Regions from separate parts of the Bacillus cereus group sp. Bce041 genome, predicted to be linked through region 4. Evidence: predicted binding sites of a transcription regulator. Region 4 holds the regulator's gene; each other region holds the start of a gene.

Region 1 (2,213 bases), on a different contig from region 4:
AACATGCAATACCGTAATCATCGCCGTATTCAGGACGCATAATGTCATCATTCTCATATTGAATTGCTGATGTTTTAATAGACATTTTCGCACAGTAGTTTTTAAAGTTCTCTGGTAATTGTTTAGACCAAAGAACAGTTAAGTTGGGTTCTGGAGCTGGTCCTAAATTATCTAATGTATGCAAGAAACGGAATGAGTTCTTTGTTACTAATGGACGACCATCTAATGCCATACCACCGATAGATTCAGTTACCCAAGTTGGGTCACCAGAGAATAATTCATTATAATCAGGTGTTCTTGCGAATTTCACAAGACGTAATTTCATAATGAAGTGATCTACAATTTCTTGTACTTCTTCTTCTGTTAAAGTACCATTTGCTAAATCTCTTTCAATGTAAATATCTAAGAATGTAGAAGTACGTCCAAGACTCATTGCAGCTCCGTTTTGTTCTTTAATCGCTGCAAGGTATGCGAAGTATAACCATTGGAATGCTTCTTGTGCATTTGTTGCTGGCTTAGAAATATCGAAGCCATGAGAAGCAGCCATTTCTTTTAACTCTTGAAGTGCACGCATTTGCTCAGATAACTCTTCGCGTAAACGCATCGTATCTTCGCTCATTACACCACCAGTTAAATTCAAATCAGCTTTTTTCGCTTCAATTAAATGATCAATACCATATAACGCTACTCGGCGATAGTCACCGATAATACGTCCACGTCCGTATGCATCTGGAAGACCAGTAATAACACCTGATTTACGTGCATTTCTCATTTCTGGTGTGTATGCATCAAATACACCTTGGTTATGAGTTTTTCTCCACTCTCTAAAAATACGACTAAGTTCTTTATCCATTTCGTATCCATAAGATTCACAAGCTTGTTCTGCCATACGAATACCACCATATGGTTGTAAAGAACGTTTAAATGGTTTATCAGTTTGGAAACCGACTACTTTTTCAATATCTTTATTTAAGTATCCTGGGTCATGTGATGTAATAGAAGAAACAATTTTTGTATCCATATCAAGAACGCCACCGTTTTCACGTTCTTTCGTTGTTAAATCCATTACTTGATCCCAAAGTTGTTTCGTTGCTTCAGTTGCTTCTGCTAAGAAAGATTCGTCCCCTTCGAAAACGTTTACATTATTTAAAATGAAATCGCGAACATCAATCTCTGCTTTCCATTTTTCACCTTTAAAGTTTTCCCATGCGTTTTTAACATTTTCTAATACTTGAGTCATCCTAATCTCCTCCATTTTTGATTAGTACAGGACTAAGATTTTTTATATAACAGCTTACACACTTAGAATACTACTTTTTTACGAAAGTGAACGAAATAGTTGTGACATGTTTGTGAAATATTGAGCAAACTACTATATATATAGTGTTAACTTCATTTAAAAGTCTTTAAAATTAACCCTTTCCTTAATTGTATTTTTTTGGTATCCTTATATACGAGTCCTATTTTGTAATATAAGAACAATACCCATTGTAGAGCTGTAATACTCTTATCTCCTAATCTGTTATAGTTTTTATAACAGAACAAAAAAGTGTACACATGTTGTACACTTTTTTTGTTACTTCTATAAAACATCTCTTTTTCTATTGCCATCATAGAATCCGCCACGATTGTCTGTTAATGCAATTATTTGATCTAGTCCTTCTATATGATCACCTATAATTCGAAGTACAGCTGGTGGATGACCTATTTTAGCAAAATGTTCACTGGGACGAATACGGTTCATCTTATCGACCTCAACACGACTTACACATGCAACTTCAAATCCTGAAAGAATAGCTTTCACTTGGGCTACACACGGCGCCAGTAAAGATCTATACCCAATTTCTTTCAAACACTTACGGCTAAACGCATTCGGTACAGCGATAAGAGAGCCTACGCCTAGATCTTTTCTATCACAAGCTAAATTTAATGCATATTTAAATGCAGTTACAAGATGAAGCGGTACTCTTAAATCTAAATAATGATTTAGATCATTTAATGCAACATCTGTTCCATCTGCAATAGCTTTCGCAAAAGGATATAGCTCACTCGCTGGAATAACAAAATCGCCATCTATAAATAACACAATTTCTCCTTTTGCAAAATACGTTCCAAGTGAGCGCCCCACATCATTTCCGAGTGCTTCTTTATATACAATTGTCGTTGCCCCTTTGTCTTTTGCAATTTTTTTCGTTTTATCTGACGAACCATTT
Region 2 (2,213 bases), on a different contig from region 4:
CCGTTGCATGTATTGTATTAGCTGGGCAACCGCCGCTACAGTAAAGCTGTGCCCAACATTCCTGACATTCCGGTTTTGAATAGCAATTATTCTCCTTAAATTGAGACTGTATCTCTGTTTTTGTAATGCCATCCCAGATATTCCCCATACTATATTCTTCTTCCCCAACAAACTGATGACAAGGAAATATCTCCCCCCATGGGGTAATAGCAAGGTATTCAGTTCCAGAACCGCAACCAGAAATTCTCTTTTGAACACATGGGCCTTCTGAAAGGTCAAGCATGTAATGATAGAAAGTAAAACCGTTGCCTTTTTCCTCACGGTTTAGCATTTCCTTCGAGAGAATTTCATATTGATTGTAAATTTCCAAAAGATTTTCTTCACCGAGCGCGTATGGTTCTCGTGGATTACAGATAACTGGTTCCATTGAGATCTTATTAAAACCTAGATCAGCGATGTGATAAATATCATTGGTAAAATCGACATTATTATGAGTATAGGTTCCACGTACATAGTATTCTTTATCTCCACGCTTTTCAACAAATTCCTGAAACTTTGGAACGATATAATTGTAGCTACCCTTCCCATTGACAGTTTTACGTAGATAATCATGAACTTTTTTTCTTCCATCAAGGCTTAATACAACATTGTGCATTTCCTGATTCAAGAAGTCAGTAATTTCATCATTAAGCAGCATACCATTTGTAGTAAAGGTAAAACGAAAAGTTTTTTTGTACTCTTTTTCTTTATTTCTTGCATAGACGACAATCTGTTTGACAGTCTTCCACGCCATGAGTGGCTCCCCACCAAAAAAATCAACATCGAGATTTCGATGATTACCTGAGTTTTCTAATAGAAAATCGATGGCTCTTTTTCCAACTTCATAACTCATGATGGCCCTATTTCCATTGTATTTTCCTTGGCTAGCAAAGCAGTATTCACACGACAGATTACATGTATGCGCGACATTAAGGCAAAGAGCCTTCACATAAGTGGGACGATTTATCAAATCAATTGAAAGATCCTTATAATCATCATCGGTAAAAAGCTTCCCATCTCTTTTTAGTTCTTCAATATCCGCAATTGTTTCTCGAATTTCCTTCTCGGAAACGTGGAAATCATATTTATACTTTTCTTGTATCGTTGACAGGATTTCTTCCATAGGAGTATTCTCATATAGCATAATTATTTCATAAGCAAGATCGTCAACAACATGTACCGACCCGCTATAAGTATCTAATACGATATTGTATCCATTTAATTTATATTGATGAATCATACTGGATAATCAAACTCCTTTTTCATAAAGATTGCCGCCCAATAAAATATAACTGCGTACAATACTACTTGTTTCCTATCTATTTATTGTATTTTCACACTTTTGATTTGCAACTCCACATGAGGTTTTACAAGCGGACTGACAAGATGTCTGACATGCACCACATCCACCATGTTTTATAGTATCTTGCAGTTTACAAGTGCTCAGTGTTATAATTCTTTTCATTACCTATAACCTCCTTTTGAAATAATTTTGAAGAACTAAGGCACATCATTGTGAACATCTTCACAATGATGTGCCTTAGTTCTTCAATTTTGGTGTATTAATTCTATTCATGCTTTTAACAACACTTCGATTAACCACTAAATATTACCAATAACTTTATGTATTAACAAACTACTTTTACTGTCTTTTCTTTTAACCATAATTTAAAATATCACGAGAATATCAAATATTATCTATTTAAAAGTTATATACCATAAAAGCTACATATAGACTAATGTTTGTTGTAATTATTTATATATTCATAAGTACGGTACGTGAAATTACAACATTTATCCTATAAAAAAATATGGACGTTTATAGCTTTCTGCTACAACTATAAAAAGTCAACCCCAATGGAATTGACCTTTTATAGACTGTGGCAACAGAAGGATGTCATAAAACTAGGATTTGATATTGTAGCGTTTCACTTGTGAAAAGTATAACATGATTAAACAAAAATAGATGTGTCGATCCTTGGAACATTAGTTATAACTTAATTTTTTGATTATGTATAGATATATATAATATTTAATGGGCCTATAGAATTCATCATACATCACTATCAATAATTAATGCTTTTTTAATAATAAAAAAGATGTCCAAAAAAATTCTATTTTTTTAGACATCCTTTTAATCTATTTTATTAATAATCCCGTAGGAGTAACTTGAT
Region 3 (2,213 bases), on a different contig from region 4:
ATTATTTTTTCTATTCGCCAAACGCTTTACATTTATTAAATGTGTAGCTGTTACGTTTTGAGAAACAGAATTTTTACCGTATGATCCACAACCTAATGTTAAAGATGGAATAAATGCGTTATATATATCACCAATCCCACCTTGTGCTGATGGTGAATTTACAATAAGGCGACAAGCTTTCATTCTTAAACCAAATTGTTTTTGTACTTCTTTATTTGTAGAATGAATAACCGCTGAATGCCCTAAGCCACCTAAATTTAACATTTCTTCACAGTATTTAAATCCTTCTTCTTGTGAATTTGCTTTGATACAAGCTAATACTGGGCTCAATTTTTCACGTGATAGTGGATATTCTGTACCCACTCCCTTAATTTCAGCTACAAGTATTTTTGTATCTTCTGGTACCTTAATGCCTACTAATGATGCAATATAATGTGCTGATTTCCCAACGATATCACTATTTACTGCACATGTATTTTCATTAATAACAAGCTTCTCTAGTTTTATTCTCTCTTCTTCGGTAACAAAATAACAATTGTTGTCTTGCATTTCTTTTTTTACACTATTATAGATTTCTTTATCTACAATGATTGCTTGTTCAGAAGCACAAATCATACCATTATCAAATGTTTTTGATAAAATTAAATCATTTACAGCTCGTTTTACATGTGCTGATTTCTCTAAATAACAAGGTACATTCCCAGGTCCTACCCCTAAGGCCGGTTTCCCTGTAGAATATGCTGATTTCACCATTCCAGCACCCCCGGTTGCAAGAACAAGTGCAACCCCCTCATGGTTCATTAATCTTTTTGTTGCCTCAACAGAAGGTTTTTCGATCCATTGAATGCAATTCTCCGGTGCCCCTGCCTTAATTGCAGCATCTCTTAAAATTTTAGCCGCTGCAACAGAGCATTGCTGAGCAGATGGATGAAAAGCGAAAATAATTGGATTTCGTGTTTTCATTGCAATAATTGCTTTAAACATAGTTGTTGAAGTAGGATTCGTTACTGGTGTCACACCAGCAACTACACCTACTGGTTCGGCAATTTCGATGACTTCTTCATGTGGATCTTCATGAATAATTCCTACAGTCTTATCTTTTTTTATGCTATGCCAAATATATTCAGTCGCAAATATGTTCTTTGTACATTTATCCTCATACACACCTCGACCAGTTTCCTCAACCGCCATTTTTGCTAATGGCATATGTTGATCTAATCCAGATAGTGCCATTTCATGAACAATATGATCTACTTGCTCTTGCGTATAAGATTCCAGTGCTTTTAGTGCTTCTTTTCCATTTTCAACTAAAGTATTAACAACTTCTTGTACATCATTTTCATCTTTAATTACTACGTTGACCATTGCTTGTACTTCTTTTTCATCTGTCTTGTTTGTCATATTAAAGCCTCCAGATCACTATAAAAATAGATTTAAAATGTTGGAACTTATTGTTTTCATCTTGCCTATTAAGTAAAAGTTTAAAACATGTGAAGTATTTCACAAATAATAATATGAAATTTTCAACTACTCCTACTATACATGAAATGACTATTTTTTATTGTGTATTTTTTGTGAAGTATTTCACAAATATTTATAATAATTCTAATCAATAATTACTTATTTACACCATCAATATATACAATTACATTCTCAGTTGTATTATTTCTCAATTCAATGTACACCTCAGCATTAAAATACAATATTTGTTGATGCCTTAATATCTCAATTTCATTATCAATTATAACCATTGTTTCACCGAAAACTGCATACATACAAATATCCTTGTTCAAATATTTTGGTATGACAACATTACCTGACGGATTAATGAAAAAAAATGATGGAAATGTATTTTCAGTTTTATTAATAATTGTTTTGAATACATCATCATTTAATCCCATAGGTGTTACATTTTTTAGTTGCATAAATATCACTCCTATTCATGTATAAAAAATTTAATAAAGTATAATAAATTTATACTCTATTTTTACAAACTTATAGCGAGGATCTCGACTTTGCCTATAAGTTTATAACTATTAATTTCCTAAAGCAACAGTAATTCATCTTCTTGTAAAGGACTATTAATTTGTTATAGTATGTAAATCTCTTTGTTGTGATAACTCTACTAAAGAAGACATTTAACACTTATATGTAATTTATCTAGTAGTATTTTATGTGTATAGTAGTTAGAACTTTTTATTAATAAATTTTGA
Region 4 (2,213 bases):
GGCACGCTTTATAAGAAGTTTAACTTCTTTATCGCAGCTATCATTAGTTCGCTTGTATTCGCAGCAATTCATTTTGATTTTACTCACTTATTGGTATACACTGCTATGGGGCTCGTATTCGCCTTCTTATATGTGAAGACGAAACGTATTATCGTTCCGATTGCAGCTCATGTTGCGATGAATACATTAGTCGCTATTGGGCAAATTTTTATGAGCAATGAACAAATTCAAGAAATGATTAAAGAAGCTGAAAAAATGCAAGGCTTTATCGGAGGATTTTTTGTATGAGAAACTCACCATTGTTCATGGCTGCACTATACTTCCTTCTTGGATGTATCTTTACACGCTTCGCCATTACGAACGTGACAGATACAATCTGGAATATGTGGACAATACTATTTGCAGTTATGGCAACAATTGATTTTAATTTGGCACTTCGCCTTATATTAGTTAAATTCACAAAGAAGAAACAATAATAAAACGCAGAGGTCGCTTCCTCTGCGTTTTATTGTGGATAGTTTTTCAAAAAGTAAACTAATGTTTGTAACTCTACAGCTAAGTCAATATGATGAATTCTAATATTCTCTGATACGTTTAATCGCGCTGGTGTGAAATTCAAAATACCGTGCACGCTTGTTTCAGCTAATCTATCTGCTACAGCTTGTGCTACTGTAGCCGGTACTGTTAATATTGCCACTTGTATATCATTTGATAATCTCTCTTCTAATTCATCTAAATGATATACAGGAATGCCCCCGATTTCTGTTCCAACTTTCTCTTCACTAACATCAAATGCCATTTCAATTTTTGTATTATTGTTTTTCGTGAAATTATAATGTAAGAAAGCGGTCCCTAAATTACCTACTCCAATAAGTGCTACACGTGTTATATCATCTTGATCAAGTGTTTCGCGGAAAAATGATAATAAATAATTTACGTTATATCCATATCCCTTTTTCCCTAACGCTCCAAAATACGAAAAATCTCTTCGTATTGTTGCGGAATCTACTTTTACTGCCTCACTCAATTCGGCCGATGAAACACGCTGCTTACCAGAAAGAGATAAGTTTTGGATAAATCGATAGTATAGAGGCAATCTTTTAGCAGTGGCTTGTGGAATCTTTTGCTGATCCATATGACCTCTCCTCTCTTCCTATCTTTATTCATATACTTTAATCAAATACAGAAGTTTAGCACTCATTAAATTCCTTGTATAATAAAGAGAAGAAGTATTCTCTCTTTATTTTAAACTATACACTATTTTTAGTATGATTGAGAAATATAAACATGGCAAAGTTAAGAAATTATTTGAGGTGAAAACATTGATTTTATTACAAGTAAACGCGCTTTCGAAATTATACGGTGCAGAAACGATTCTTGCAAACATAAAATTGGAAGTACAAACAAAAGATCGTATCGCATTAGTTGGAAGGAATGGAGCAGGAAAATCTACATTATTAAAAATTATCGCTGGTGAATTATCTCATGATGGTGGCGAAATTATAAAACCGAAAGATGTCTCAATCGGATATTTAGCTCAAAATACTGGACTAGAAACGTCTTTAACAATTTGGGATGAAATGCTAACCGTCTTTACCCACTTACAGCAAATGGAGACAAAACTTCGAAGGCTTGAGCAAGAAATGGGAAAAGAAGAAAACTTTTCAAACGAAGCTACATATGAAAGATTGTTAGCTGATTATGACCAACTACAACTCAATTATAAAGATCAAGGTGGATATCAATATGAAGCGGATATTCGCTCCATTTTAAGCGGCCTTGGCTTCCCAGTTGAAACGCACCAGACGACGATCTCTACTTTAAGCGGCGGGCAAAAAACAAGATTAGCTCTCGGGAAATTATTATTAACAAAACCAGACTTACTTATTTTGGACGAGCCTACAAACCATTTAGACATCGAAACATTAACATGGCTTGAGCAATATTTGCAAGGTTATCCTGGCGCAATATTAATCGTCTCACATGACCGTTATTTCTTAGACAAACTCGTTACACAAGTATATGAAATTTCGAATAAAGAAAGCAGACGATTTGTTGGTAACTACAGTAAATATTTAGACTTAAAATCAGCATTATATGAGCAAGAAATGAAACGTTACGAAAAACAACAAGATGAAATCGCAAAACTTGAGGACTTCGTTCAAAAGAATATAGCTCGCGCTTCTACAACCAAACGTGCTCAAAGTCGCCGT

What was found. The regulator Rex, encoded in region 4, represses fermentation and respiration genes when NADH is low (regulators of the CRP and FNR family bind a similar motif). The targets are predictions, from matches to a motif close to TTGTGAAATATTTCACAA.
Positions count from the first base shown of each region.
Region 1: a site for Rex is predicted at 1,351-1,368, ahead of pflB (formate C-acetyltransferase). Genes of this name have one in related genera too.
Region 2: a site for Rex is predicted at 1,553-1,570, ahead of scfA (six-cysteine ranthipeptide SCIFF). Genes of this name have one in related genera too.
Region 3: a site for Rex is predicted at 1,573-1,590, ahead of adhE (bifunctional acetaldehyde-CoA/alcohol dehydrogenase). Genes of this name have one in related genera too.

Region 1 is NZ_JBQXON010000007.1:28,354-30,566, forward strand. It holds gene pflB (formate C-acetyltransferase) at 1-1,240, opposite strand, end outside; gene ACUN13_RS21160 (hypothetical protein) at 1,393-1,614, opposite strand; gene ACUN13_RS21165 (glycosyltransferase family 2 protein) at 1,583-2,213, opposite strand, start outside.
Region 2 is NZ_JBQXON010000024.1:38,160-40,372, forward strand. It holds gene scfB (thioether cross-link-forming SCIFF peptide maturase) at 1-1,279, opposite strand, end outside; gene scfA (six-cysteine ranthipeptide SCIFF) at 1,355-1,504, opposite strand; gene ACUN13_RS30300 (putative mucin/carbohydrate-binding domain-containing protein) at 2,179-2,213, opposite strand, start outside.
Region 3 is NZ_JBQXON010000020.1:28,527-30,739, reverse strand. It holds gene adhE (bifunctional acetaldehyde-CoA/alcohol dehydrogenase) at 1-1,365, opposite strand, end outside; gene ACUN13_RS29200 (hypothetical protein) at 1,617-1,925, opposite strand.
Region 4 is NZ_JBQXON010000032.1:9,126-11,338, forward strand. It holds gene ACUN13_RS31335 (CPBP family intramembrane glutamic endopeptidase) at 1-288, shown strand, start outside; gene ACUN13_RS31340 (YdiK family protein) at 285-476, shown strand; gene ACUN13_RS31345 (redox-sensing transcriptional repressor Rex) at 506-1,135, opposite strand; gene ACUN13_RS31350 (ABC-F family ATP-binding cassette domain-containing protein) at 1,323-2,213, shown strand, end outside.